DNA from 3 places in the Streptomyces sp. NPDC044064 genome. Region 1 is predicted to be linked to each of the others. Evidence: predicted binding sites of a transcription regulator. Region 1 holds the regulator's gene; each other region holds the start of a gene.
The links. Region 1 encodes HrcA, which represses chaperone genes, less so after heat shock. Its sites were predicted from a motif close to TTNGCACTCNGNNNNNCNGAGTGCNAA; they were not measured.
Positions count from the first base shown of each region.

Region 1 (9,595 bases):
TTGGCGATGCGGAGCTGGCAGAGCGGATGCGCGCCGGGGTGGGACCAGGCGAGCCAGCCGGAGTCGGGCGAGAAGGCGAGGCCGCTGACGTCCCCGTCCTCGCTGCGGTCCACCTCTCGGACCTCGCCGCTGTCGCGCTCGACCAGCAGCAGCCGGCCGTCGTGCGAGGCGACGGCGGCCCGGCTGCCGTCGGGGGCCATGGCCAGCTCCAGGACGCGGCCGAGCTGTCCGGCGGCGATCCGGCGCGGGACGGCACCGGGTGCGACGCCGGTGGCGGGCGCGAACTCCAGCGCGTCCTCGCCCTCGGCGTCCGTCACCCACACCACCCATTCCTCGGCGTCCGCGCGGAAGGTGTGCGGCAGCCGGGCCCGTACGCCGGGCTGCGCGGCCAGCGCGCGGGCCGGGCCGGAGCGGTGGGTGACCCAGTGGACGGCGCCGCGCACGGCGACCGCGCTGCCGCGCGCGGTGCGGTCGGGGACGGCGTGGTCGAACCAGCGGGAGGCGGTCACCGGGTGGGGCTGCAGGTCGACGCGCGCACCGCCGAGCCGGATGTCCAGGCGGCGCGGCTCCGCGCCGTCGAGGTCGTCGAGCAGCCAGAGTTCGCCCGCGCTGCAGTAGACGACCCGGCGGCCGTCCGAGGCGGCGTGCCGGGCGTAGAAGCCGTCGAGGGGCGTGTGGCGCCGCAGTTCGGTGCCGTCGGCGAGGGAGGAGTAGAGGGCTCCGGTGCCCTCGTGGTCGGACAGGAAGGCGATCCTCCCCACCGGAGTTCCCGGCTCCGCCCGACCAGGGGGGACCCCCACCCACAGCGGGTACTCGATGTTCCCGTCCAGCTCCTCGTGCAGCCGCACGAACTCGCCGGCACCTGCTTCGCCCTCGGCGGCACGGTCGATCCACAGCTTGCCCGCCGTGCCGCCCCGGTAGCGCTTCCACCAGGCGGCCTCGCGGCCCATCGGGGCGGACAGCAGCACGGTGTACGGGCCGTACGCGACGTCACCGACGGGCCCGTACGGCAGCGTGGTGGCGGGGCCGCCGTCCAGCGGGATCGCCCGCGCCCAGCTGCGGCGCAGGCTCGCCTGGCCCTGGGTGCTGACCGCGAGGACCTTGCCGTCCGGGGTCCAGCCGCGCACCTGGGTCTTCGAACTCCCCCAGTACGTCAGCCGCTTGGCGGGGCCGCCGGCGACCGGGGCGATGTGCACCTCGGGGGCTCCGTTGCGGGTGGAGGTCCAGGCGACGGTCGTACCGTCGGGCGAGATGCGGGGGTGGGTCACCGGCACGTTGTCGGCGCTCACCCGCCAGGCCCGCCCGCCGTCCAGGGGTGCGAGCCACACGTCGTCCTCGGCGGTGAAGGTCACCAAGTCGGCGTGGAGATGGGGGAATCGGAGGTAGCCGGAGGTTCCCGTCGAAGCGCCCTTAGTCACCCCGTCACTCTACGCAGCGACCGCCGACCGCGCCCTGGGTTTCGATCACTTGCCCTGCACGGGCCAGCAGGTCGGGTCGCCCTTGCACCAGAGCGTCCGGGTCACGGTCACCGTGACGGTCGGCTGCGCGCCGGAGGGCCGGTAGGTGACGGGCGGGGCGTACGTCGGCCCCGGCTTGGCGTTGCAGTCGCCCAGCCCACCGACGTGGAACACCTGCTTGCCCTCGACCCGGGCCGTCAGGTCCCCGCGCACACAGGCACCGTCGACGGCCTTGGTCACCACCCCGACCACGGTGATCTTCCGCAGGTCGTCGGTCTGCCCCTGACAGTCGACGGAGACGACGGTGGTCTGCGTCGGCGAGGGCGCCTTCCCCGGCGTGCGGCTGCCCGAGCCGCCGTAGTTCCCGGTGCAGGTGAGCCAACTGACCTGCACGTGCTGCCGTTTCAGTTCGGCGGTGGCGGTCGTGTCGGTGGTGTACGCCACCGCGGCCGAACCGAGATCCCCCGGCCGGCACCCCACGAGCACCCCCGCGGCCAGCACGGCGAGCCCGGCCACGCCCAGCACACGCACGGGCCGCGCCCGGTAGCGAATCCGCCTCAACACCCCCATGCAGGGCAGCGTGCCACCGGTCCGCGCACGGGGGAAGGCCGCTTACGGTCACTCGTCAGTTCGGGACGGTCACCATCGGATGATCTCAGCCCCGCAGCAGCAGCCACTCCTGCAGCTCCACCAGGTTGCCCTCGGGGTCCTTGAGGTGGGCCACGCGCATGCGGTCGGTCATGGGGGCCGGGCCGTGGAGCAGGGTGGCACCGCGGGAGGTGATCTGCTCGCAGTAGCCGTCGAGGTCGTCGACGCGCAGGACGACCAGGGAACGGTGGCCGTTGGTCGGCTCGCCCAGTTCGTTCAGGATCTCGGCCATCATGGCGCGGTCCTGCAGGGCGATCCCGGCGGAGCCGGCGTGCGGGCTGAACTTCTCGTACGGGCCCTCGGTGGCGCCGGACTGCGGCTTGAGGCCGAGGACTTCGGCGTAGAAGTGGTAGCAGGCGGCGAAGTCGGTGACGAGGAGCCGTACCTGTGCGAGTTCCATCGTGTTCCCCCGGGTTCGGGTCAGGACCAGCGGCCGGTGCGGCCCAGGAGCAGGGCCGTGGCCGCGGTGCCGGCGGTGGAGGTGCGCAGCACGGTGGGGCCGAGCACGTAGGCCCGCGCGCCCGCCTCCTCGAAGAGTGCCAACTCGTCGCGGGAGACACCGCCTTCGGGCCCCACCGCCAGCACGATCTCTCCCTCGGCGGGGAGTTCGGCGGTGGCGAGCGGTGCGCTGCCGTGCTCGAAGTCGGAGTGCAGGACCGCGGCGAAGTCGGCTTCGGCGAGAAGTGCGGCAACCTGCTTGGTCGTCGCCGCGTCCGCGACCTCGGGGAAGCGGACCCGGCGGGACTGCTTGCCGGCCTCGCGGGCGGTGGCCCGCCACTTGCCGAGGGCCTTCAGCCCGCGGTCGCCCTTCCACTGGGTGATGCAGCGAGCCGCCTGCCAGGGCACGATGGCGTCGACGCCGACCTCGGTCATGGTCTCGACGGCGACCTCGCCCCGGTCGCCCTTGGGCAGGGCCTGGACGACGGTGATGCGCGGGGCGGGCTCCGGCTCCTCGGAGACCGAGGTCATGTGGACGATCAGCCGGTCCTTGCCCTCGGCTCCGATCACCTCGCACTCCGCGTAGCGCCCGGCGCCGTCGGTGAGGACGACCTCCTCACCGGGCTGCAGCCGCTTCACGGAGACGGCGTGCCGCCCCTCGGGCCCGTCCAGGACGTACCGGTAGCCGTCCGAGCGGAAGTGCTCGACGACGAAGACCGGAGCCGTCATCGCCCGTCACCTCCGCCCGACAACGCTGTCCTCGCCGCATCGATCTCGCCGACGAGTACCTCCACCAGCTGCCCGGCAGGCAGCTCGCGGGCCATCCGGTGGCCCTGGCCCGCCCACAGCGCCATGCCCTGGGCGTCACCGGCCTTGGCGGCGGCCTTGCGCAGCGGTGAGGTCAGGTGGTGGATCTCGGGGTACGCGGCGGGGGCGTACGGGCCGTGCTCGCGCAGGAAGCGGTTGACCAGGCCGCGCGCCGGGCGGCCGGAGAAGGCCCGGGTCAACTCGGTGCGCGCGAACAGGGGGTTGGTCAGCGCCTGCTTGTGCAGGGCGTTGGCGCCGGACTCCGGGGTGGCGAGGAACGCCGTGCCCAGCTGGGCCGCGCTCGCGCCGGCCGCGAGGACGGCGGCGATCTGGCTGCCGCGCATGAGGCCGCCGGCCGCGACGACCGGGATGTTCACGGCCTCCCGGATCTGGGCTGTCAGGGAGAGCAGGCCGATGCCGGAGCCGTCGCTCTCCTGGATGTCCCGATGGGTGCCCTGGTGGCCGCCGGCCTCCACACCCTGTGCGATCACCGCGTCCGCGCCGGCCCGCTCGACGGCGAGGGCCTCCTCTGCACTGGTGGCGGTGACCAGGGTGAGGGTTCCGGCCCGGCGCAGGGAGTCGAGGACGTCCCGGCCGGGGACGCCGAAGTGGAAGGAGACCACCGGCACCGGGTTGTCGAGGAGGACCGCGAGCTTGGCGTCGTAGCCGTCGTCCCGGCCGCTGTCCGGGTCGCCCAGCTCGGTCTCGTACCAGGCGGCCTCACCGGCCAGCTGGTGCGCGTAGATCTCTACGGCGCCGGACGGGGGCGCGGCGTTGGCCGCTCCGGTGGAGCCGGTGCTTGCACCGGGGTACTCGGGCTGGGGCATGAAGAGGTTCACACCGAACGGCCGGCTCGTGAGCCCCCGCAGCTGCTTGATCTCCTGGTACATGCCGTCGGCGGTCTTGTAGCCGGCGGCGAGGAAACCGAGACCGCCCGCCTCGGACACGGCGGCGGCGAGCTGCGGGACGGAGACACCGCCCGCCATGGGGGCCTGCACGATCGGGTGGGGGAAGAGATCGGTCAGTGCGGAGGACATGACGGCATGTTGTCACGTCCTCCGAACAAGTCCGAATCCGGGCTTCCCGCGGCATAGGCCACCGGCATGCGGGGTACCGAAGCACCCCGCGGCCGATGGCTCAGCGCCCGTTGAAGGCGTCCTTCAACCGCGAGAAGAGCCCCTGCTGACCCGGCTGACTGTGCCTGTCCGGGGGACGACCCCCGGACCCCCGGCCGCCGCTCCAGCCGGCGTCAGCGCCCGTTGAAAGCGTCCTTCAACCGCGAGAAGAGCCCCTGCTGACCCGGCTGGAACTGTCCCTGCGGACGCTCCTCACCGCGCAGCTTCGCCAGCTCGCGCAGCAGTCGCTCCTGCTCGGGGTCGAGCTTGGTCGGGGTCGTGACCTCGACGTGGACGATCAGGTCACCCCGGCCGCCGCCGCGCAGGTGCGTGACGCCCCGGTTGTGCAGCGGGATCGACTGGCCGGACTGGGTGCCGGGCCGGATGTCGACCTCCTCCATGCCGTCCAGGGTCTCCAGTGGCACCTTGGTGCCCAGGGCCGCCGCCGTCATCGGGATCGTGACCGTGCAGTGCAGGTCGTCGCCGCGCCGCTGGAAGGTCGAGTGCGGCAGCTCGTGGATCTCGACGTACAGGTCACCGGCCGGACCGCCGCCGGGGCCGACCTCGCCCTCGCCGGCCAGCTGGATGCGGGTGCCGTTGTCGACACCGGCCGGGATCTTGACGGTGAGCGTGCGCCGGGAGCGGACCCGGCCGTCGCCCGCGCACTCCGGGCACGGGGTCGGCACGACCGTGCCGAAGCCCTGGCACTGGGGGCAGGGGCGGGAGGTCATGACCTGGCCCAGGAAGGACCGGGTCACCTGGGAGACCTCACCGCGGCCGCGGCACATGTCACACGTCTGGGCGGACGTGCCGGGAGCGGCGCCCTCACCGTTGCAGGTGTTGCAGACGATCGCGGTGTCGACCTGGATGTCCTTGGTCGTCCCGAAGGCCGCCTCGTCCAGCTCGACCTCGATGCGGATCATCGCGTCCTGGCCGCGCCGGGTGCGCGAGCGCGGGCCGCGCTGCGACGCCGTACCGAAGAACGCGTCCATGATGTCGGAGAAGTTGCCGAAGCCACCGGCCCCGAAGCCGCCCGCTCCGGCGCCGCCCGCCTGGGAGAGCGGGTCGCCGCCGAGGTCGTAGACCTGCTTCTTCTGCGGGTCCGACAGCACCTCGTAAGCGGCGTTGATCTCCTTGAACCGCTCCTGGGTCTTCGGATCCGGATTGACGTCCGGGTGCAGCTCGCGCGCGAGCCGACGGAACGCCTTCTTGATCTCATCCTGCGACGCGTCGCGGCGCACGCCGAGAACGGCGTAGTAGTCCGTGGCCACTTACGACTCCGCCAGGATCTGTCCGACGTACCGTGCCACTGCGCGTACCGCTCCCATCGTTCCCGGGTAGTCCATGCGGGTCGGTCCGACCACGCCGAGCTTGGCAACCGCCTCGCCGCCCGAACCGTAGCCGACCGACACGACGGAGGTGGAGTTGAGTCCCTCGTGGGCGTTCTCGTGCCCGATGCGCACGGTCATGCCCGGATCCTTCGCCTCGCCGAGGAGCTTGAGGAGCACGACCTGCTCCTCAAGGGCCTCCAGCACTGGCCGGATCACGAGGGGGAAGTCATGTCCGAAGCGGGTGAGATTGGCGGTGCCGCCGATCATCAGCCGCTCCTCGTTCTCCTCGACCAGTGTCTCCAACAGGGTGGAGAGCACTGCGGAGACCGTACCGCGGTCCTCGACGTCGAAGCCCTCGGGCAGGTCCTCGACCAGGCGCGGCACATCGGTGAACCTGCGGCCCGCGACCCGGCTGTTCAGCCGGGCCCTGAGGTCCGCCAGGGACGCCTCACCGAAGGGCGCAGGGCAGTCGACCATCCGCTGCTCGACCCGGCCGGTGTCCGTGATCAGCACGAGCATCACCCGCGCGGGGGCGAGTGAGAGCAGCTCCACGTGCCGCACGGTGGACCGGGTCAGGGACGGGTACTGCACGACGGCGACCTGCCGGGTCAGCTGCGCGAGCAGCCGTACCGTGCGTGCCACGACGTCGTCCAGGTCGACGGCGCCCTCCAGGAAGTTCTGGATCGCCCGGCGCTCGGGGCCGGTCATCGGCTTGACGCCCGCGAGCTTGTCGACGAACAGCCGGTAGCCCTTGTCGGTGGGGATGCGCCCGGCACTGGTGTGCGGCTGGGCGATGTACCCCTCGTCCTCCAGGGCCGCCATGTCGTTGCGCACGGTCGCCGGAGAGACTCCGAGGTTGTGCCGCTCGGTGAGCGCTTTCGAGCCCACCGGCTCCTCGGTGCCCACGTAGTCCTGGACGATGGCGCGCAGCACCTGAAGCCTGCGTTCACTCAGCATCCGCGCGCACCTCCAGCATGTCGCTCCCTCGGCTCTTCCGGTCGCCCGCCTGGCACTCTGCGTGTTCGAGTGCCAGCCTTCCCCAGCCAAGTGTACGGGCGTGGGGTACTCACTGGGCAAGGTCGGTCCTGCCGTACCGCTAGCGTCGCGGTATGACGGTGACTTGGGAAGAGCTGGGGTGGGAGCGGCTGGCGCCCGGGGTGGGGCGGTGCCGGCTGCCCGGCTGGGACTGCACTGTGGGCCTGGTTCTCGGGGCCGGTACGGCGCTGGTGGTGGACGCCGGGTCGAGCCCGGCCGAGGGCGAGCGGCTGCGGACGTGGGCGGAACAGCTGGCGGGGCACGGTGTGACCCATCTCGCGCTCACCCACCCCCACTTCGACCACGTCTTCGGCACGGCCGCCTTCGCCGGGGCCCGGACGTACGCGGCGGTGGGCACCGACGCGGTGTTCGCGTACGAACGCGAGGAGCTGCGCCGGGACGCGGTCCGGCACGGACTGCCGGAAGCGGACGCGGACGCGGCCGTCGCCGCCCTGGCCGCTCCCCGCCACCTGGTCTCGGGCGAGTGGACGCTGGACCTCGGCGACGGCCGGCAGGTGCTGCTGGCCAACGTGGGCCCCGGCCACACGGCCCACGATCTCGCGGTCCTCGTCCCCGGCTCGGCCCCCGGGGCCGCGGAGATCGTCTTCTGCGGCGACCTGGTCGAGGAGTCCGGCGAACCCCAGGCGGGCCCGGACGCCGTACCGTCCCGCTGGCCCGACGCCCTGGACCGGCTACTCGCACTCGGCGGCGAGGACGCTCTGTACGTCCCCGGTCACGGTGCGGTGGTCGACGCGGCGTTCGTACGACGGCAACGCGACGAGCTGGCAGCGCGTTTCGGCGTGTCGTGAGTGCAGGTCGGCGGCTTCTCCTATCGTCATCCGAATGCGCCCACCCGTCTCCCGCCACCGCCCTTCCAACGAGGGCCCTTCGGGCCCGCGCCCTCGTGTGTATTCACCGGACCTGACCCCGCCGTGGAAGCAGCCCAAACCGGTGCCGGAGGTGCCGGCGGAGCCCGGCCTGGTGGTCGAGGAGCCCGGCACCGGTTTCTGCGGCGCGGTGATCCGCTGCGAGGCGGGCACGGTGACGCTGGAGGACCGCTTCGGCAAGCACCGGGTGTTCCCGCTGGAGCCGCGCGGCTTCCTGCTGGAGGGCAGGGTGGTCACCCTGGTGCGGCCCGCCTCGGGGCCGGTGCGGCCCACCCGTACGGCGTCCGGTTCGGTGGCCGTCCCGGGCGCACGCGCGCGGGTGGCCCGCGCCGGACGCATCTACGTCGAGGGCCGGCACGACGCCGAGCTGGTCGAGAAGGTGTGGGGCGACGACCTGCGCATCGAGGGCGTGGTCGTGGAGTACCTGGAGGGCGTGGACGACCTGCCGGCGATCGTGGCGGAGTTCGGGCCCGGGCCGGACGCGCGGCTGGGCGTGCTCGTGGACCACCTCGTCCCGGGCACGAAGGAGTGGCGCATCGCCGAGTCGGTGACGAGCGAGCACGCGCTGGTGGTCGGTCACCCGTACATCGACATCTGGGAGGCCGTGAAGCCCTCGCCCCTGGGGATTCCCGGCTGGCCCCGGGTGCCGCGCGGGGAGGACTGGAAGACGGGGGTGTGCAGGGCGCTGGGGTGGCCGTCGGACAACACGGGGGCGGTGTGGCAGGGGATTCTGTCGCGGGTGCGGTCCTACAAGGATCTGGAACCGGAGTTGCTGGGCAGGGTGGAGGAACTGATCGACTTCGTCACTGCCCCGGCCGAGTGAGCCCGGCGGCGGCTCGCGGATGCGCTGCCGGTGGCCGGCGCGGTCCGGCTACCGCAGGTGGGAGCCGGGCTGCTCGACGCGCCCGAACCACAGCTCGGGCGGCGCCCAGCGGCGGAGCGCGCGGTCGTACACGCTGAAGAAGTGCCGTACGTCGAAGCGGTGGCGCAGCCGGGGCAGCCCCTCGCGCAGTGGCGCCGTGTCGCGGACGAACTCCCGGAGCAACGGGTCGTCACGGTCGATGTCACCGCGGGGGCACAGCTCCACCGTGTGGACCAGCCTGCGGCCGACACGTGTCCAGTGGAGGCCGACCCCGGCCAGCGCGTCCCAGGGCAACAGCACGGCCTTCCCGCGCCGCAGGACCCAGAACCCGTTCGCGTCGAGGGCAGTGACCAGTCCGCGCCACCGCAGCACGGTGCGCAGCGCGAACCCGGCCCGGACCAGGCCGAGCAGGCAGAACAGGGCGACGAGGTGGAATCCCTGGTCGATCACGAGCAGCAGGCCGAGCACGCCCACACCGCCGAGCAACACCACCAGGGGCAGCGTCCACAGCAGCCACCGCAGCCCGTACCGCACCACGGTGGCGTCCGGATCCGGCCGTCTGTCAGAGACCACGGCCGGAAACTGTACCCAGCCCGACGATCAGTCCACCAGGTCCCGCACCACCGCGTCCGCCAGCAGTCGCCCGCGCAGCGTCAGCACCGCTCGTCCCTCCTCGTACGGACCGGACTGCAGCAGGCCGTCCGCCAGGGCCCGTCGGGAGGCCGCGAGCCCCTCCTCCTTCAGGAGCGACAGCGGAACCCCCTCCAGCAGCCGCAGCTCCAGCAGGACGCGCTCCACCCGGCGGTCCTCGTCGGACAGCAGCTCCCGGCCCGCGCCCGGTGAGCGGCCCGACGCCAGCGCCGCCGCGTACGCACCCGGGTGCTTGACGTTCCACCAGCGCACCCCGCCCACGTGCGAATGCGCCCCCGGCCCGGCGCCCCACCAGTCCGCACCCCGCCAGTACAGCTCGTTGTGCAGGCAGCGGGCGGCCTCCGAGGTGGCCCAGTTGGAGACC
Region 1 covers NZ_JBWKFN010000002.1:292,600-302,194, forward strand. The annotation lists gene AC07DS_RS04390 (S41 family peptidase) at 1-1,355, opposite strand, end outside; gene AC07DS_RS04395 (hypothetical protein) at 1,464-2,027, opposite strand; gene AC07DS_RS04400 (VOC family protein) at 2,113-2,505, opposite strand; gene AC07DS_RS04405 (16S rRNA (uracil(1498)-N(3))-methyltransferase) at 2,526-3,272, opposite strand; gene AC07DS_RS04410 (nitronate monooxygenase) at 3,269-4,387, opposite strand; gene dnaJ (molecular chaperone DnaJ) at 4,600-5,736, opposite strand; gene hrcA (heat-inducible transcriptional repressor HrcA) at 5,737-6,753, opposite strand; gene AC07DS_RS04425 (MBL fold metallo-hydrolase) at 6,906-7,640, shown strand; gene AC07DS_RS04430 (DUF3097 domain-containing protein) at 7,675-8,541, shown strand; gene AC07DS_RS04435 (hypothetical protein) at 8,590-9,153, opposite strand; gene hemW (radical SAM family heme chaperone HemW) at 9,181-9,595, opposite strand, start outside.

Region 2 (9,595 bases), on a different contig from region 1:
CGCCGAGGCCGGCATCACCCCGCCCACCACCTGGAGCGAGCTGGCCGCCGACGCGAAGGCGCTCAAGGACAAGGGGGTGAAGTACCCCTACGCGCTCCCGCTCGGTTCCGAGGAGGCGCAGGCCGAGACCATGCAGTGGCTGCTCAGCGGCGGTGCCGGCTACACCGACGACGTCGGCACCTACACCATCGACTCGGCGCAGAACGTCGAGACGTTCACCTGGCTCAGGGACGACCTGGTCGGCAAGGGCCTGACCGGTCCGGTCGCCCCCGGCAGGCTCAACCGCGCGGACGCCTTCGCCGCCTTCGCCGACGGCCAGGTCGGCATGCTCAACGGGCATCCCACCCTGATCCAGCAGGCCGCCAAGAAGGGTGTGCGCTTCGGCACGGTCCCGATGCCGGGCCGCACCGGCAAGGCCAAGGCCGCGATGGGTGTCACCGACTGGATGATGGGCTTCAAGCAGCACGGGCACGCCGAGCAGATAGGCGACTTCCTCGACTTCGTCTACGAGCAGAAGAACGTCCTCGCCTTCTCCCGCGAGTACGGACTCCTCCCGGTCACGGGTTCCGCGTCCAACACCATGACCGAGTCGGACTCCGCCCCCGACAAGGACCTGCGCCCCTTCCTCGACCAGCTCCCGATCTCCGAGCTGTACCCCGTCGGCAAGACCTCCTGGGCGACGGTCAGCGCGTCCGTGAAGAAGGAGATCGGCCAGGCGGTCACCCCCGGCGGCAGCCCCTCCGGCGTCCTGACCCGTCTCCAGGCGACGGCGACCGAGGCGGACAGCAGCGACGCGAGCTGACCCGGCTGTCACCGCCCGGCGTTACGGTGACCCTCATGGAACTGGGCACCCGCGAAAAGGCCGTCCTCGCGCTGGAGCGCCGGACCTTCCCCGGCCCCGGCGCGAAGGAACGGGCCATCCGCGAGGAACTGGGCCTTTCCCCGGTCCGCTACTACCAGCTCCTCAACGCCCTGCTGGACGACGAGCGGGCCCTGGCCCTGGACCCGGTGACGGTGAACCGTCTGCGCCGGGTCCGGGAGGCACGCCGCTCGGAGCGCTGAGGTTTTGCTGCCAGGAGTGACCAGGGCCCGCCCTGGATACTGTCGCCGTATGGACCTTCTGCCGACCCCGGTGACCCAGGCCGGACGGGACGGACTCGCCGCGCTGCTCGCCAGGCCCCGCACCGCGGTGATCGGCCTGGACTTCGACGGCACCCTGGCCCCCATCGTCGCCGACCCCGAACAGGCCCGAGCCCACCCGGACGCCGTCCCCGCGCTGGCCGTCCTCGCCCCCAAGGTCGCCTCGGTGGCCGTGATCACGGGCAGACCCGCCGAGGTGGCGGTCAGGCACGGCGGCTTCGCGGGCACCCCCGGCCTGGAACACCTCGTCGTCCTCGGGCACTACGGCGCCGAACGCTGGGAGGCCGCGTCCGACACGGTCACCGCACCTCCGCCCCACCCCGGCGTGGCCGAGGTCCGCGCCGAGCTGCCGGGCCTCCTGGAGCAGACCGGGGCCGGGCACGGCACCTGGATCGAGGAGAAGGGGCGCGCGATCGCCGTGCACACCCGCCGCGCCGACGACCCGCAGGCCGCGTTCGATGCCCTGCACGACCCCCTCGCCGACCTCGCCACCCGCCACGGACTGATCGTCGAGCCCGGCCGGCTCGTCCTCGAACTCCGCCCGCCCGGCATGGACAAGGGCGTCGCCCTCCTCGACCACGTCCGCGCCACCGGAGCCGGGTCCGTCCTCTACGTCGGCGACGACCTCGGCGACCTCCCCGCCTACGCGGCCGTCGACAAGCTCCGCTCCGACGGCGTCCCCGGCCTCCTGGTCTGCAGCGGCAGCACCGAGGTCACGGAACTGGCGGAACGGGCGGACGTGGTGGTGGACGGCCCGGAGGGAGTCGTGGCCCTCCTGCGAGCCCTGGCAGCACGCATGCCCTGACCCGCTACCGCTCCAGTCCGCCCAGCTGATCCAGGAACCACTGGGCGGGCGGCAGCGCCGTGGCGGCCACGGCGAGCCTCTTCGAGCGTTCCGCCCGCTCACCCGCCGGCAGGCTCAGCGCCTCGTGCAACGCGTTCGCCGTGCCCCCGATGTCGTACGGGTTCACCACGATCGCGTCCTCGCCCAGCTCCTCGTACGCCCCCGCCTCCCGCGACAGCACCAGCGCGCACCCCTCCTCGGAGACCACCGGCACCTCCTTGGCGACCAGGTTCATGCCGTCCCGGATCGGGTTCACCAGCGCCACGTCCGCGAGCCGGTACGCGGCCAGGGAGCGGGCGAAGTCGTCCTTGACGTGCAGCACGACCGGCGTCCAGCCCTCGGTCCCGTACACGGAGTTGATCGTCTCCGCCACCCGCTGCACCTCGGCCGTGTACTCCCGGTAGACGGCGAGGTCCTGCCGGGACGGGTAGGCGAAGGCGAGGTGGACCACCCGTTCGCGCCACTCGGGGTGGTCCTCCAGGAGCTGCCGGTACGCCAGCAGGCCGCGCACGATGTTCTTGGACAGCTCGGTGCGGTCCACCCGGACGATCGTCCGGCGCCCCTCGCCGATCTCCTCCCGCAGCGCGGCCATCCGCTCGTCCACGTCCGTCCGGTGCGCCCGCTCGCGCAGGAAGTCCGCGTCCGCGCCGAGCCCGTGCACACCGATCCGGGTCCCGGACGGGATGCCGGGGCCCAGCACCGCGTGACAGCAGTCGGTGAACGCGTCCGCCCACCGCTGGGTCAGGAACGCGGCCCGGTCCGCGCCCAGGATGCCGGTCAGCAGCTCGGCCGCGATGTCGTCGGGCAGCAGACGGAAGTAGTCCGGCGGGGCCCACGGGGTGTGCGAGAAGTGGCCGATGCGCAGGTCGGGGCGGAGCCGGCGGAGCATCCGGGGGGCGAGGGCCAGGTGGTAGTCCTGGATGAGCACCGCGGCGCCGTCCGCCGCCTCCTCGGCCAGCGCCTCGGCGAAGGCGCGGTTGTACGCCTCGTACGACGCCCACTGCCGCCGGAACTCCGCGTCGAAGACCGGCTCCAGCGGCGTCTGGTACAGCATGTGGTGGACGAACCACAGCACCGAGTTGGCGATGCCGTTGTACGCGTCGGAGAACACGGTCGCGTCGATGTCGAGCATCCGCACCCGCTGCCCGCCGGTCTCCTCGGCCGGCAGCAGCCCGCCGCCCGCGCGCCGTACCGCCTCGCGGTCGCCGTCGCCCAGCGCGGCGCACACCCATACCGCGTTGGTGTCCGGCCCGATGGCCGACAGACCCGAGACCAGCCCGCCGCCGCCCCGTCTGGCACGCAGCGAGCCGTTCTCGAGGACCTCGTACGAAACCGGGCCGCGATTGGACGCGACCAGCACCTCAGCACCGTGGGTGGAAGCCATACGCCTCAACCTAGCCCGGCCCGGAAACGCTCAAACGTACGGTCTGCCCCGGAAGGGGGCTGTATACAGCCGTTCTCGTGCGCCCTTCACGCCACCCGGCGCGCCGCGTACTCCGCGATCTCCGCCATCGGCGGCCGCTCCTCGGTGTCCACCGAGTAGGTGCGTGGCTCGAACCCGTCCTCGCCCCGCTCGAACTGGGTGAGGGACGGCCGTACGAGGTGTCCGCGGGCGAGCCTGAGCTGTGCCGTGCGGTAGATCGCCGCGGCCATCCGGCCCAGCGCCTGTCCGTCCTGGTGGCGGTGCTTGCGCACACCGACGTCGACCTGGGCGAGGGCGTCCAGGCCGACCAGGTGCACGGCGTCGACCAGCATGCCCAGCTCGACGCCGTAGCCGACGGGGAAGGGGAGCTGTTCGAGCAGCGAGCGGCGGGCCGCGTACTCGCCGCCGAGCGGCTGCACGAAACCGGCCAGCTGCGGCCAGTGCATGTTCAGCAGCGGACGGGCCATGAGTTCGGTGACCCGGCCGCCCTGTCCGGTCGCGCCGCCGAGCGGGCGGTCGTACATCGCCTTGACCAGGTCGACGCCGGGTTCGGTGAGCAGCGGGCCGACGATGCCGGAGACGAAGTCGGAGGAGAACTCCTTCAGGTCGGCGTCGATGAAGCAGATGACGTCCCCGCCGGTCACCAGCAGCGAGCGCCACAGCACCTCGCCCTTGCCGGGGACGGCCGGGATGCGCGGGAGGATCTCGTCGCGGTGGACGACCCGGGCGCCCGCCGAGGCGGCCACCTCGGAGGTGCGGTCGGTGGACCCGGAGTCGACGACGACGATCTCGTCGACGAGCGGGACCTGCTGCATGAGGTCGTGACGGATGATCGCGACGATGTCGCCGACCGTCTCCTCCTCGTTCAGCGCGGGCAGGACGACGGAGACGGACTGACCGGTGCGCTGCTTGGCGGCGAGTATCCGGTGGAGCGGACGATCGGTCACGGACCAGGAGCGGGTGGCCAGCCAGCGCTCGACTTCTTCCAGCACGGTCTGCGGCTCCTCACTGTCGTGATCACATGGCGTGACCGTGTGATCCATCTCGCGGTTCGGACGACTATCTCAACTGTCCTGGCCTTCGGTTACAGTCTTGAACAACGCCGGTGACCATCGCATGTCAGGGTCAACGAGCGTTGACAACCACATACAGCTCATCCAGAGGGGCAGAGGGAAACGGCCCGATGAAGCCCCGGCAACCCTCCAGTCGGTTCTCGTTCTCCAGCGAGGCTCCCGGCTAGGGAAGGTGCCAAATCCGTCTCACGGCGAGATGCGTCGTGAGGAAGATGAGGAGAAAGGGCCTCGCCTCCATGGCTGTGCAGACAGTTGCAAGCACCAGCAATCCCACCGTAGACCTCGGCCCCGCCACAGCTCTGAGCTGTCGCGAGTGCGGTCACCGGGTGCCCCTCGGGCCGGTGTTCGCCTGCGAGGAGTGCTTCGGTCCGCTGGAGATCGCCTACGACTTCGCCGCCTACGACACCGAAGAGCTGCGCAAGCGTATCGAGTCCGGCCCCGCGAACATCTGGCGTTACGCGCCGCTGCTGCCCGTCCCCGCCGACGTGGCCGACAAGCCCAACATCAACCCGGGCTGGACCAAGCTCGTCAAGGCCGACAACCTGGCCCGCGAGCTGGGTGTCACCGGCGGGCTGTACGTGAAGGACGACTCCGGCAACCCGACGCACTCCTTCAAGGACCGGGTGGTGGCCCAGGCCCTGGAGGCGGCGCGCGCCTTCGGCTTCACCACGCTCTCCTGCTCCTCGACCGGCAACCTCGCCGGTGCCGTCGGCGCCGCCGCCGCCCGCGCCGGCTTCCGCTCCTGCGTGTTCATCCCGCACGACCTGGAGCAGGGCAAGGTCGTGATGGCCGCGGTCTACGGCGGCGAGCTGGTCGGCATCGAGGGCAACTACGACGATGTGAACCGGTTCTGTTCCGAGCTGATCGGTGACCCGGCCGGCGAGGGCTGGGGCTTCGTCAACGTCAACCTGCGGCCGTACTACGCGGAGGGCTCGAAGACCCTGGCGTACGAGATCTGCGAGCAGCTCGGCTGGCGGCTCCCGGACCAGATCGTGGTCCCGATCGCCTCCGGCTCCCAGCTCACGAAGATCGACAAGGGTCTGCAGGAGCTGATCAAGCTCGGGCTCGTCGAGGACCGGCCGTACAAGATCTTCGGTGCGCAGGCCGAGGGCTGCTCGCCGGTGTCCACCGCCTTCAAGGCCGGTCACGACGTGGTCCGCCCGCAGAAGCCGAACACCATCGCCAAGTCGCTGGCGATCGGCAACCCGGCCGACGGCCCGTACGTCCTGGACATCGCCCGCCGTACCGGTGGCGCGGTGGAGGACGTGACGGACGAGCAGGTCGTGGACGCGATCAAGCTGCTGGCCCGGACCGAGGGCATCTTCGCGGAGACCGCCGGCGGCGTGACGGTCGGCGTGACGAAGAAGCTGATCGAGGACGGTGTGCTGGACCCGGCCCTGACGACGGTCGTCCTCAACACCGGTGACGGTCTCAAGACGCTGGACGCGGTGGCGGGTACGGGGCTCACCGCGACGATCCGTCCCACCCTCGAGTCGTTCCGCGACGCGGGGCTCGTCTAGGGACCTCGTCCTACCCCGTCCTTTCGTTCCGCCTGACCGGAGGTTTCATCGTGAGCGTCACCGTCCGCATCCCCACCATCCTGCGCACCTACACGGGCGGCCGGGCCGAGGTCGCCGCCGAGGGCGGGACCCTCGCCGAGGTGATCCAGGACCTGGAGAAGAACCACACGGGCATCGCGGCCCGGGTTCTCGACGACCAGGGCAAGCTGCGCCGCTTCGTCAACGTGTACGTCAACGACGACGACGTCCGCTTCGAGCAGGGGCTGGAGACGGCGACCCCGGACGGTGCCGGTGTCTCCATCATTCCCGCCGTCGCCGGCGGCTGATCAAAAGTGGACCATTACCTTCGGTAACCGCGGTTACTGAATGTTCATCGAATGGCCTCCTCCGTGAGAGAAGCGGAGGGGGCCATTCTGTGTGATTGAGCGCGGTAAGGTTGGGGAACGCGTGCCGGATCTGCGGGTCGCAAGCCCCGGAATCATGCCTTACGCCCGGTGAGAAGCAGCCAAAGTACACGCGGAGTATGCGCCTTTTGCGCCTTTTATATAGCCCGACTTGCCCTGAATTCGGGCGAATTCTCGGCAGATTCCGGATCGCGCTCGTCCAGAATTCTCGTCCGATTGACCTGTTGCAGAGGGCAGTTGGACAGATACATTCAGCCGCGGTCGACGCGTTCCGGCGCACGCCCCCGACCAATGGGGGGTGAGGTCTGACCCGGGTCCGCGAAGTGTGGATCTGTGCAAGGGCCAGTAATAGGGGAGTTAGGCATGGCTCAGGGCACCGTCAAGTGGTTCAACGCGGAGAAGGGGTACGGCTTCATCGCGGTCGACGGTGGTGCGGATGTTTTCGTCCACTACAGCGCGATCCAGATGGACGGTTACCGCACCCTGGAAGAGGGGCAGCGGGTCGACTTCGAGATCTCGCAGGGTCAGAAGGGCCCGCAGGCGGACATGGTCCGGCTGGCGACCAGCTGAGGCACGCGTCGACTGACAGCGACGTTCTTCTGTTCATCTTCGAAGGGTCCGTACCTCCTGGGGTACGGGCCCTTCGTCGTGCCCGGGGTCCCTGTTCGCGCGCGGCTGAGCGCCCCCTCCGGCATGCCCGAGGCGCTTGCACTCGGGGGGGTCGAGTGCTAATCATTGGCGTTAGCACTCTGAAGGTGAGAGTGACAAGAAGGACCGGGTCGGTGAGGCCCGCAGGCCAGGTGGGGCAAGGAACCACAGGTCGGCGAGCCGTCCGTCGCGGGCGCGGGCGCGGTCCGAAGGAATCACCCCCAGTCCTGGAGGGACCACTTCACATGGCCAAGATCATCGCGTTCGACGAGGAGGCGCGGCGCGGCCTCGAGCGCGGCATGAACCAGCTCGCGGACGCCGTGAAGGTGACGCTCGGCCCCAAGGGCCGCAACGTCGTCCTCGAGAAGAAGTGGGGCGCCCCCACGATCACCAACGATGGTGTCTCCATCGCCAAGGAGATCGAGCTCGAGGACCCGTACGAGAAGATCGGCGCCGAGCTGGTCAAGGAAGTCGCCAAGAAGACGGACGACGTCGCCGGTGACGGTACGACCACCGCGACCGTGCTCGCCCAGGCCCTGGTCAAGGAAGGCCTGCGCAACGTCGCCGCCGGTGCCAACCCGATGGCTCTGAAGCGCGGTATCGAGAAGGCCGTCGAGGCCGTCTCCGCCGCCCTGCTGGAGCAGGCGAAGGACGTCGAGACCAAGGAGCAGATCGCCTCCACCGCGTCCATCTCCGCCGCCGACACCCAGATCGGCGAGCTGATCGCCGAGGCCATGGACAAGGTCGGCAAGGAAGGCGTCATCACCGTCGAGGAGAGCAACACCTTCGGTCTGGAGCTCGAGCTCACCGAGGGCATGCGCTTCGACAAGGGTTACATCTCCGCCTACTTCGCGACCGACATGGAGCGCATGGAGGCGTCGCTCGAGGACCCGTACATCCTCATCGCGAACTCCAAGATCGGCTCCGTCAAGGACCTGCTCCCGCTCCTCGAGAAGGTCATGCAGTCGGGCAAGCCGCTGCTGATCATCGCCGAGGACGTCGAGGGCGAGGCCCTGTCGACCCTGGTCGTCAACAAGATCCGTGGCACCTTCAAGTCCGTCGCCGTAAAGGCTCCGGGCTTCGGTGACCGCCGCAAGGCCATGCTCGGCGACATCGCCATCCTCACGGGCGGCGAGGTCATCTCCGAGGAGGTCGGCCTCAAGCTGGAGAACGCGACCCTGGACCTCCTGGGCCGCGCCCGCAAGGTCGTCATCACCAAGGACGAGACCACCATCGTCGACGGTGCCGGCTCCTCGGAGCAGGTCGGCGGCCGGGTCAACCAGATCCGCGCCGAGATCGAGAACAGCGACTCGGACTACGACCGCGAGAAGCTGCAGGAGCGCCTGGCGAAGCTCGCCGGCGGTGTCGCGGTCATCAAGGCCGGTGCCGCCACCGAGGTGGAGCTCAAGGAGCGCAAGCACCGCATCGAGGACGCCGTCCGCAACGCGAAGGCCGCGGTCGAGGAGGGCATCGTCGCCGGTGGTGGCGTGGCCCTGCTGCAGACCTCCGGTGTCTTCGAGAAGCTGGAGCTCGAGGGCGACGAGGCCACCGGTGCCGCCGCTGTGAAGCTGGCCCTGGAGGCCCCGCTGAAGCAGATCGCCGTCAACGCCGGCCTCGAGGGCGGTGTCGTGGTGGAGAAGGTGCGCAACCTGACCCCGGGCCACGGCCTGAACGCCGCGACCGGCGAGTACGTCGACCTGGTCGCCGAGGGCATCATCGACCCGGCGAAGGTGACCCGCTCTGCCCTGCAGAACGCCGCCTCCATCGCCGCGCTGTTCCTCACCACCGAGGCCGTCATCGCCGACAAGCCGGAGAAGGCCGCTGCGGCCGCTCCGGGCGGCATGCCGGGCGGTGACATGGACTTCTGATCGACCTGACGGTTGATCGCCTGTCCTTCGGACCGAGGGCGGTGCTTCCAGCTTCTGGCTGGGGGTGCCGCCCTCGGGCGTTTCAGTAGGCGTACTTCTTCAGCGGTTCGGTGTCGAGGGTGATGCTCACGGGCGGCGGAAGCTCGACGACTGCTCCCCAGGGGTAGGAGGGGGACTGACGGTAGTGGCCGTCTTTGGGCTCGCTGTACACGACTACGGTGCAGTTGTCGCGGTCGACGAGGAGGTAGACCGGGATACCGGCCTCCGCGTAGCCGATGGGCTTGTCGATGCGGTCGCGCTGGTTGGTGTCGTGGTCGCGGGAGGTGATCTCCAGAGCCATCAGGATGCCGTTGGCCTCGGACCATTCGCCGTCTTCGACGAAGTGATCCACGGGTGCGAGTGCCGCGTCGGTGCGGGCACGTCCCTTGCGGTACGCCTCGGCCTTGACCCCGGACTCGGGCGCGAGATCAAGGTCGGGACGGTGGAGCAGGAACTGGCGCACCAGCCACACGTAAATCGAACGGTGCTTGCCGTCCGGCATCGCCTTGACCTCTAGTTTTCCGTTGATGTACTCAAGCCGGACGGTCTCCGGTGCCCGGCGTTCCAGCTCCTCGAAGTCCTCGACGCTGAGCGGGTCCTTGGTACGGACCCGGCCGTCGACGAATTCGAGGCGCA
Region 2 covers NZ_JBWKFN010000021.1:7,855-17,449, reverse strand. The annotation lists gene AC07DS_RS29900 (extracellular solute-binding protein) at 1-802, shown strand, start outside; gene AC07DS_RS29895 (DUF3263 domain-containing protein) at 838-1,062, shown strand; gene otsB (trehalose-phosphatase) at 1,112-1,945, shown strand; gene AC07DS_RS29885 (alpha,alpha-trehalose-phosphate synthase (UDP-forming)) at 1,950-3,368, opposite strand; gene AC07DS_RS29880 (glucosyl-3-phosphoglycerate synthase) at 3,455-4,399, opposite strand; SAM riboswitch class I at 4,558-4,699, shown strand; gene thrC (threonine synthase) at 4,717-6,000, shown strand; gene AC07DS_RS29870 (MoaD/ThiS family protein) at 6,051-6,326, shown strand; gene AC07DS_RS29865 (cold-shock protein) at 6,768-6,974, shown strand; gene groL (chaperonin GroEL) at 7,298-8,920, shown strand; gene AC07DS_RS29855 (Uma2 family endonuclease) at 9,003-9,595, opposite strand, start outside.
Region 2: a site for HrcA is predicted at 7,110-7,136, ahead of groL (chaperonin GroEL). Genes of this name have one in related genera too.

Region 3 (9,595 bases), on a different contig from region 1:
CGCCGAGCGCAACGACTCCTTCGGCGCCACGGTCGCCCTGCTCGACACCGGCCGCGACGGCCACGCCGACCTCGCCGCCACCGCACTGTTCGAGGACGCGGGCAACGGCGCGGTCACGGTCCTGCAGGGCCGTACCACCGGCCTGGTCACGGACGGGGCCCTCGCCTTCGGCGGCAGGGGGGTCGGGGCTCCGTACACGAAGGCGGCGTTCGGAGCCGAGCTGAAGTAGCGGGGCCGCACGCCCGCGGAAAAGATTTCTTCGAGGAATTTCCGAGAGCGTGTCGATCCAGGTGTCTCCCGATCGACGCATGGGTGAGCGGCGGGGACGGACCCCGCCGCACCGACCGAAGGAGTCACCATGCCCCGCTACCTGTCGATCGTGCACATCGACGAGTCCTCCGCCCCCGCCGAGGGCCCCAGCGAGGAGCTGATGCAGCGGATGGGCCAGCTGATCGAGGAGGTCACCAAGGCCGGGGTCATGCTCGACACCGCCGGCCTGACCCCCTCCGCCCAGGGCACCACCGTGCGCTGGACGGGCGGGAAGATCTCCGTCACCGACGGGCCCTTCACCGAGTCGAAGGAGGTCATCGGCGGCTACGCGATCATGCAGTGCAAGGACAAGGCCGAGGCCCTGGAGTGGGCCAAGCGGTTCCTGCAGGTCCACGAGGACTACTGGACCGTCAGCTGCGAGGTCCGGGAGATCGCGGAGGGCTGAGCCTTTCTTGGCCTCGGGCCGCCCGGGGGTGTTGCATGGTGGGCTGTGGAAGCACAGCCCACCGCGGCGCACGCGATCGAGACCGTCTTCAGGCTGGAGTCCCCGAGGGTCGTCGCCGGCGTGGCGCGCATCGTGCGGGACGTCGGCATCGCCGAGGAACTGGCGCAGGACGCGCTGGTCGCGGCGCTGGAGCGATGGCCCCGGGACGGCGTGCCCGACAACCCCGGCGCCTGGCTCATGGCCACCGCCCGGCACCGCGCCGTCGACCTGGTCCGGCGCCGTGAGACCTACGCCCGCAAGCTCGCCGAGATGGGCCGGGACCTGGAGACCACGGCACCGCCGGAGGAACCCGCCGACCCCGAGGACATCGACGACGACCTGCTGCGGCTCGTCTTCACCACCTGTCACCCGGTGCTGTCCACGGGGGCCCGCACCGCGCTGACCCTGCGGCTGCTCGGCGGCCTGACCACCGCCGAGATCGCCCGGGCCCACCTCGTCCCCGAGCCGACGGTCGCCCAGCGCATCGTCCGCGCCAAGCGCACCCTGGCCACGAAGAACGTCGCCTTCGAGGTGCCGTACGGCCCCGACCGCGAGGCCCGCCTCGGCTCCGTCCTCGACGTCATCTACCTGATCTTCAACGAGGGGTACGCGGCCACCACCGGGGACGACCTGCTGCGCCCCGGGCTGTGCGAGGACGCCCTCCGGCTGGCCCGTGTGCTCTGCGCCCTGATGCCCAAGGAGCCCGAGGTGCACGCCCTGACCTCGCTCCTGGAGTTCCAGGCCTCCCGCACCGCCGCCCGCACCCGCCCCGACGGCACCCCGGTGCTGCTGAAGGACCAGAACCGCCGTCGCTGGAACCGCATGCTCATCGCCCGCGGCATCCGGGCCCTCGGCCGCGCCGAGGCCGCCGGTGCCCCCGGCCCCTACGCCCTCCAGGCCGCCATCGCCGCCTGCCACGCGCACGCGTACACCTACGAGGAGACCGACTGGCGGACCATCGCCACCCTGTACGGTCTGCTCGCGGCCCGCGCCCCGTCCCCGGTCGTCGAGCTGAACCGCGCCGTCGCCGTGGCGATGGCCGAGGGCCCGGCCGAGGGGCTGAAGCTGGTCGACGCCCTGACCGCCGAACCCTCCCTGCGCGACTACCACCTGCTGCCCAGCGTGCGCGGTGACCTGCTGGCACGGCTCGGGCGCACCGCCGAGGCCCACGAGGAGTTCGTGCGCGCGGCGGGGCTGGCGCGCAACGAGCGGGAGCGCGCGCTGCTGATGGGCAGGGCGGCGGAGTGCCTCTCGTAACTCTGTTCCCATCCGTACTGGCGACCCGCACCTGGAGCCGCTCAGGACGCTCCACCGGCAGTAGCCGGTGACTGCGCGGGGGCGCCGATCAGCATGGTCGGGGCCCCCGCGACCCGGGTGAGGAACACCGTTGCCGAGCCCGGCCCCTGCGGCTTGACCTTCCTGCGCAGCTCCTCCGGCTCCACCGCCGACCCCCGCTTCTTCACGGTCAGCGTGCCGACCTCCCGCTCCCGCAGCAGAGCCTTCAACTTCTTGACGTTGAAGGGGAGCCGGTCGGTGATCTCGTAGGCCGAGGCGTACGGCGTCGGGTGCAGTTCATCGGAGGTGACGTACGCGATGGTCTCGTCGACCAGGCCGCCGCCGACCTCCTCGGCCATCTCCGCGACCAGATGGGCGCGGATGACGGCGCCGTCGGGTTCGTACAGGTACCGCCCGACGGGGCGCACCCGGGGATCGGGCAGACCCCGGCCGAGGAGTGCGCGCGGGCCCGGCAGCAACGTGGCCCGAACGGCCCCCGGCGCTCCGGTGCCGAACCACAGCACCGCTTCCTTCACGTCCCCGCCGTCCGAGATCCACTCGGCCTCGGCCTCGGCGGGAATCGCCTCGTGCGGGATGCCCGGGGCGATCTTCAGGGCGGCGCGGGGCGCCCCGAGGGCCGTGGCGACCGCCCAGGACAGGGGTGGGGAGTACGCCTCCGGGTCGAAGATCCTGCCCCGCCCGCCCCTGCGCGCCGGGTCCACGAAGACGGCGTCGTAGCCGGCCGTGTCCACCTCCGTGACGTCCGCCTCCCGGACCTCGATCAGCCCGGCGAGCCCAAGCGCCTCGGCGTTCGCCCGTGCCGTGTCCGCCGTCCGCGGATCCCGGTCCACGGCCAGCACCCGGATCCCGGCCCGGGCCAGCGCGATCGCGTCGCCGCCGATCCCGCAGCACAGGTCGGCGACCGAGGTCACGCCCAGTTCCCGCATGCGGCCCGCCCGGTACGCCGCCACGCTCGCCCGGGTCGACTGCTCGACCCCGTTCGGCGTGAAGAACATCCGCCGCGCGTCCTCGGCTCCGAACTTCGCCACGGCCCGCTGCCGCAGCCGGGCCTGCCCCAGTGCCGCCGACACCAGCTCGGCGGGGTGTTCGCGGCGCAGCCGGGTGGCCACGGCCAGCTCCTGTGCTGGGTCGGTGTCGCGCACCTCGTCGAGGAGGGCGCGGCCTTCGGAGGTGAGGAGAAGGGCGAGGTCGTTCACCGGGTCATTGTGGGCCAGTCGGTGGATGGTGCGCCTCCGGCAGCGGTGTCGGACCGGGGCGGGGGCCCGGGGCTGGAAGGATCCGACACCATGCGAGTAGTAGTACAAAATGACAAAAGTCGGGCACTGATCCCGAAGGTCGCCCTTCGCTGCGCGGCAGCCGCGCTGGCCTCCACCGCCCTCGTTTCCGGCTGTTCCGCCCCGGGTTCGGACTCCGCCGCCCGGAGCGCCCCCGGCCACGGCGGCCCGGCGGACCAGCAGGCCCGCCTCGCCGCCGAACACGCCCGCCTGGTCGCCTCCGCCCGGCACTGGAACCTCGACACGGTCCCCCTGAGACCCCCGGCGCCACCGGCTGTGAAACCGAAGATCACCGCGCGCGCGGGCTTCGAGGTGGACGGCCAGGAGGAGGAGAACCTCCCCCCGGTCTTCACCACCGTCCCCACCCGGCGGAAGGTCGTCTTCCTCACCATCGACGACGGCGCCGAGAAGGACCCGGCGTTCCTGCGCATGATGAGCGACCTGAAGATCCCCTACACGGCCTTCCTCAGCAACTACCTGGTCAAGGACGACTACGGGTACTTCCGCCGGATGCAGTCCGAGGGCCACACCCTCAACAACCACACCCTCACCCACCCCTATCTGCCCGGACTGTCCTACGAGGAGCAGAAGGACGAGATCTGCGGCATGCAGGCCGTCATGAAGCGGCAGTTCGGAAAGGCGCCGACCGTCTTCCGCCCGCCCTACGGCAACTACAACGGCGACACCCTGCGCGCCGCCAAGTCCTGCGGGATCAAGTACGCGCCGATCTGGGACGAGGAGGTCTTCGTCGACCACTGGGAGTACCGCGAGGACGACAGGAATCTGCACCCCGGCGACATCGTGCTCACCCACTTCCGCGGCCGCAGCGACTGGGACGGCACGATGGTCGACGACATGCGCCGGTTCCTGAACAAGGTCACGCGCGAGGGGTACGCCGTGGCGCGCCTGGAGGACTACCTGTGAGGAACCGGGGGCGACCGGGGCGCGGCCCGGGAGGAGTCCGGTCGGGGCTGGCCGCCGTCCTCGCGTCGGCCCTCCTCCTCGCGGGCTGCGCACAGTCGGTCGACCCCATCGAACGCCTCGGCAAACGGGCGGCCCAGGGCGTACGGAAGCCCAGCCCGGCCGTCGGTCAGGCGTACCGCCGCTGGGGCCTGGCCGCCCCGCTCGCCACGCCGCCCCACCACCGGGTCCGCCCCCTGACGGCCCACGGGGCGGGCGCCTCCCCGCCCCGCGTCGTGGACCACGTCGCCACCACCGACAAGGTCGTCTTCCTCACCTACGACGACGGCGCCGAGCGCGATCCGCGCTTCGTCGACATGGTCCGCGACCTCGGACTGCCGGCCAGCTTCTTCCTCACCGACAGCGTCGTCGGCCCCGGCTACGGCCACTTCGCCCGCCTGCGTGCGGTCGGCGCCGACATCGAGAACCACACCCTCGACCACCCGGCGATGCCCGGACTGCCCTACGCCGGCCAGCGCGCCGAGATCTGCGGCCAGCAGGACAAACTCAAGTCCCGCTTCGGCATCCGCCCCCACCTCTTCCGTCCGCCCTACGGCACGTACGACGCCACGACGCTGCGCGCCGCCGGTGACTGCGGCATCTCCACCCTCGTCCTGTGGCGCGCTGCCATGACCTCCGACGGCATCGCCTACACGCGCGGAGAACACGACCTGCGCCCGGGCGACATCGTCCTCGTCGGCCCCGACGAGGCCACGGGCCCCGCGCTCAAGGAACGCACGGCACGCCTGCTGCGGCGGGTCCAGTCACGAGGGCTGACGGTCGGGCGCCTCGAGGACTACCTGTAGCCGTGCCTTCCGGTGCCGGCCGGCACCGGCGGCCCGTCCGGCGTTCGAGGACGAGGCCGTTCAGGCCGTCAAACGGCCGACGCGCCGCACGGCATTGGCACTCCGCTTGACCGAGTGCTAATCGCGGTCATAGTCTCGGCTCTGGCACTCCCCCCTGGAGAGTGCCAACGCGCGACGGGCAGGTCCGGCACCCGCGACGACGGATCGACCTGGTCGCCACCTCAGACAGTTAAACCCCGTGAGATCTCCGAAGGGGGAGGTCGGATCGTGACGACCACCAGCTCCAAGGTTGCCATCAAGCCGCTCGAGGACCGCATCGTGGTCCAGCCGCTCGACGCCGAGCAGACCACCGCCTCTGGCCTGGTCATCCCGGACACCGCGAAGGAGAAGCCCCAGGAGGGCGCCGTCCTCGCCGTGGGCCCGGGTCGCTTCGAGAACGGCGAGCGCCTTCCGCTCGACGTCAAGGTCGGCGACGTCGTCCTGTACAGCAAGTACGGCGGCACCGAGGTGAAGTACAACGGCGAGGAGTTCCTCGTCCTCTCGGCTCGCGACGTTCTCGCGATCATCGAGAAGTAATCGCCTCGAGCACTCAGTTGCTTCCGACTGCGCCCCTGGCCCCCGCGACCACATAAGAAGCCGGGCGCCCGGGGCGCAGTTCTTTTTCACCCACAGATTTCCGAGAGGGCTGCCGCTGTCATGGCGAAGATCCTGAAGTTCGACGAGGACGCCCGTCGCGCCCTCGAGCGCGGCGTCAACAAGCTGGCCGACACGGTGAAGGTGACGATCGGCCCCAAGGGTCGCAACGTCGTCATCGACAAGAAGTTCGGCGCTCCCACCATCACCAACGACGGTGTCACGATCGCCCGCGAGGTCGAGGTCGAGGACCCGTACGAGAACCTCGGTGCCCAGCTGGTGAAGGAGGTGGCGACCAAGACCAACGACATCGCGGGTGACGGTACGACCACCGCCACCGTGCTGGCCCAGGCGCTGGTCCGCGAGGGCCTGAAGAACGTCGCCGCCGGTGCCTCCCCGGCCGCCCTCAAGAAGGGCATCGACGCGGCCGTCGCCGCCGTCTCCGAGGACCTGCTCGCGTCGGCCCGCCCGATCGAGGAGAAGTCCGACATCGCCGCCGTCGCCGCGCTGTCCGCCCAGGACCAGCAGGTCGGCGAGCTCATCGCCGAGGCGATGGACAAGGTCGGCAAGGACGGTGTCATCACCGTCGAGGAGTCCAACACCTTCGGTCTGGAGCTGGACTTCACCGAGGGCATGGCCTTCGACAAGGGCTACCTGTCGCCGTACTTCGTGACGGACCAGGAGCGCATGGAGGCGGTCCTCGAGGACCCGTACATCCTCATCAACCAGGGCAAGGTCACCTCGATCCAGGACCTGCTGCCGCTGCTGGAGAAGGTCATCCAGGCGGGTGCCTCCAAGCCGCTGCTGATCATCGCCGAGGACGTCGAGGGCGAGGCCCTGTCGACCCTGGTCGTCAACAAGATCCGTGGCACCTTCAACGCCGTCGCCGTGAAGGCCCCCGGCTTCGGCGACCGCCGCAAGGCGATGCTGCAGGACATGGCCGTCCTCACCGGCGCCACGGTCATCTCCGAGGAGGTCGGCCTCAAGCTCGACCAGGCCGGTCTGGACGTGCTGGGCTCCGCCCGCCGCGTGACGGTCACCAAGGACGACACCACCATCGTCGACGGTGCCGGCAACTCCGAGGACGTCGTCGGCCGGGTCAACCAGATCAAGGCCGAGATCGAGAACACCGACTCCGACTGGGACCGCGAGAAGCTCCAGGAGCGCCTCGCGAAGCTGGCCGGCGGCGTGTGCGTCATCAAGGTCGGCGCCGCCACCGAGGTGGAGCTGAAGGAGAAGAAGCACCGTCTGGAGGACGCCATCTCCGCGACCCGCGCCGCGGTCGAGGAGGGCATCGTCTCCGGTGGTGGCTCCGCGCTGGTCCACGCCGTCAAGGTGCTCGAGGGCAACCTCGGCAAGGACGGCGACGAGGCCACGGGTGTCTCGGTCGTCCGCCGCGCCGCCGTCGAGCCGCTGCGCTGGATCGCCGAGAACGCCGGCCTCGAGGGCTACGTCATCGTCTCCAAGGTGGCGGAGCTGGAGAAGGGCAACGGCTACAACGCCGCCTCCGGCGAGTACGGCGACCTGGTCAAGGCCGGCGTCATCGACCCGGTCAAGGTCACCCGCTCCGCCCTGGAGAACGCCGCTTCCATCGCCTCCCTGCTGCTCACGACCGAGACCCTGGTCGTCGAGAAGAAGGAAGAGGAGCCGGCCGAGGCGGGCCACGGCCACGGCCACGCCCACTGAGGCACCTCAGCACCGAGGCCCGGCACCCCGGGGGGGTGCCGGGCCTTCGCCGTGCGCCCCGCTGCCGTGCGCCCTACTTCTCCAGCTCGTCCAGCGCGCCCAACTGCCCCAGCAGCCCCAGCCGGTCGTACTGCCACCAGGACTCGCAGATCTTGCCGTCGTGGTCGAACCGGAAGACGGTCGTACCGGTCATCGACACCTGCCGGCCGGTGTTGGGCAGACCCATGAACTCGCCCGTCTGGATGCCGTTCCAGCTCCAGCGGGTGCAGACCCGGTCCGACTGGGTGATCTGGTCCTCGACCGTGAACGTGAAGTTGAAGGCGTTCCGCCACATCTCGATCTCACGCCGCATGTTGTCCAGCCCCAGCTGGTCCTGCTCGTTGGCCGGATCGTGGTCGTGGTAATGCTCCGCGATCAGATCGTTCAGCGCGGGCAACGGCCCCTGTATCGCGACGGTGTCGAAGAACCGGCGCGCCTGGGCCGCGTACAACGGCTCGTCGCGCACGACGTCCAGGTCCGTGAACGTGGGCATCTCGTCGCACAGGGCGACCAGATCCCGGAAGATCCGGTCGGTCTCCGGCAGGTTCGAGTTCCGCATCGCCTCCTCGTACGAGGGGAACTCCACGATCTCGATGACGTGCGACGCGTCCGAGCGGTCCTTGCCGACCACCGCATGCGTCGCGGTCCGCTTCCCCTTGGTCTGTTCGACCCACTGGTCCATCAGCCGGTTCATCTCGTCGATCCGGCTGGTCCTGCAGTCGATGAGCTGTACGAACGTCATGGCGCCGCCTCCCGGCCCCCTGGGTCCGGATCCGTCAGGCCCATTTTCCCACCGGAACGCGGACGCCACCCGTCCTACTGAGGCCCGTACTTGCGCCCCGTCCTCGAGCTGATGCCGCCCATCAGCCCGCGCGGGGCGACCTTCACCAGGCCCATCAGCGCCTTGTACCGGGGGTCCGGGATGGACAGGGTCTTCCCGCGCGCGAGGTCGGCCAGGGCCGCCGCGACCAGCTTGTCCGCGTCCAGCCACATCCAGCCCGGGATGTTGTCCGTGCCCATCCCGGCCCGCTGGTGGAACTCGGTGCGCACGAAGCCGGGGCACAGCGCCATCAGCCGCACGCCGCTGCCCGCCAGGTCCTTCGCCGCGCCCTGGGTGAACTGCACGACCCAGGCCTTCGACGCGCCGTAGGTGCCCCGGGGCACGAAGGCCGCCACCGAGGCGACGTTCACCACGCCGCCGCGGCCGCGCTCGCGCATCGCCTCGGACGCCGCCGACGTCAGCCGCAGCACCGCCTCGCAGTGCACCTTGAGCATCTTCAGCTCGTCGGCCATGGACACTTCGAGATAGCGGCCCTTGTTGCCGAAGCCGGCGTTGTTGACCAGCAGGTCGACCGGGTTCTTCCGGTCGCTCAGCCGCTCGGCCACCGCCTCGATGCCCTTGTCCTCGGCGAGGTCGGCGCTCAGCACCTCCGCCTCGATGCCGTGCCGGTCGTGCAGCTCGGTCGCCTGCTCGCGCAGCCGTCCGGCGTCCCGGGCCACCAGGACGAGGTCATGCCCGTCAGCCGCCAGCCGCCGCGCGAACGCGGCACCGATTCCCGCGGTCGATCCCGTAATCAGAGCCGTTGTCATGGCCCAAGGGTAGTGACCCGGAGCGACGGCGTCCGCTGACCGTGACGGCCCCTCAGCGGCCCTGTCCGGCGACGTACTTGCGAGCCGCGGCCAGCGTCTCGGGGTGCAGCGCCTCGCCCGCCACGAGCAGCTGCGGCAGCAGCTCCCGCTCGGTGGTGACGGCGCGGAACTGCATCGCCGCCGTCACCGTGTGGTCCGGCCGGTGCACGATCTCGATCGGATCGCCCGCCCGGATCTCACCCGGTTCGATCACCCTCAGGTAGGCACCCGTCGCGCCCTTCCGGGTGAACCTCTTCACCCAGCCCCGCTCGCCCAGATGGCCCTGGAACGTCCGGCACGGAATCCGCCCCGACGTCACCTCCAGCACCACCTCGGACCCGATCCGCCAGCGCTCGCCGATCAGCGCCCCGGACACGTCCAGGCCCTCCGTCGTGAGGTTCTCGCCGAAGCAGCCATTGGCCAACGATCTGTCCAGCGCTCGCTCCCAGTCGTCGAGGTCCTCGCGCGCGAAGGCGTACACCGCTTGGTCGTAGCCGCCGTGGTGGCGCAGCTCGCAC
Region 3 covers NZ_JBWKFN010000003.1:33,314-42,908, forward strand. The annotation lists gene AC07DS_RS05650 (FG-GAP-like repeat-containing protein) at 1-229, shown strand, start outside; gene AC07DS_RS05655 (YciI family protein) at 359-715, shown strand; gene AC07DS_RS05660 (RNA polymerase sigma factor) at 761-2,011, shown strand; gene AC07DS_RS05665 (class I SAM-dependent methyltransferase) at 2,053-3,246, opposite strand; gene AC07DS_RS05670 (polysaccharide deacetylase family protein) at 3,337-4,248, shown strand; gene AC07DS_RS05675 (polysaccharide deacetylase family protein) at 4,245-5,090, shown strand; gene groES (co-chaperone GroES) at 5,358-5,666, shown strand; gene groL (chaperonin GroEL) at 5,787-7,409, shown strand; gene AC07DS_RS05690 (ester cyclase) at 7,483-8,190, opposite strand; gene AC07DS_RS05695 (SDR family NAD(P)-dependent oxidoreductase) at 8,265-9,038, opposite strand; gene AC07DS_RS05700 (MOSC domain-containing protein) at 9,091-9,595, opposite strand, start outside.
Region 3: a site for HrcA is predicted at 5,185-5,211, ahead of groES (co-chaperone GroES). Genes of this name have one in related genera too.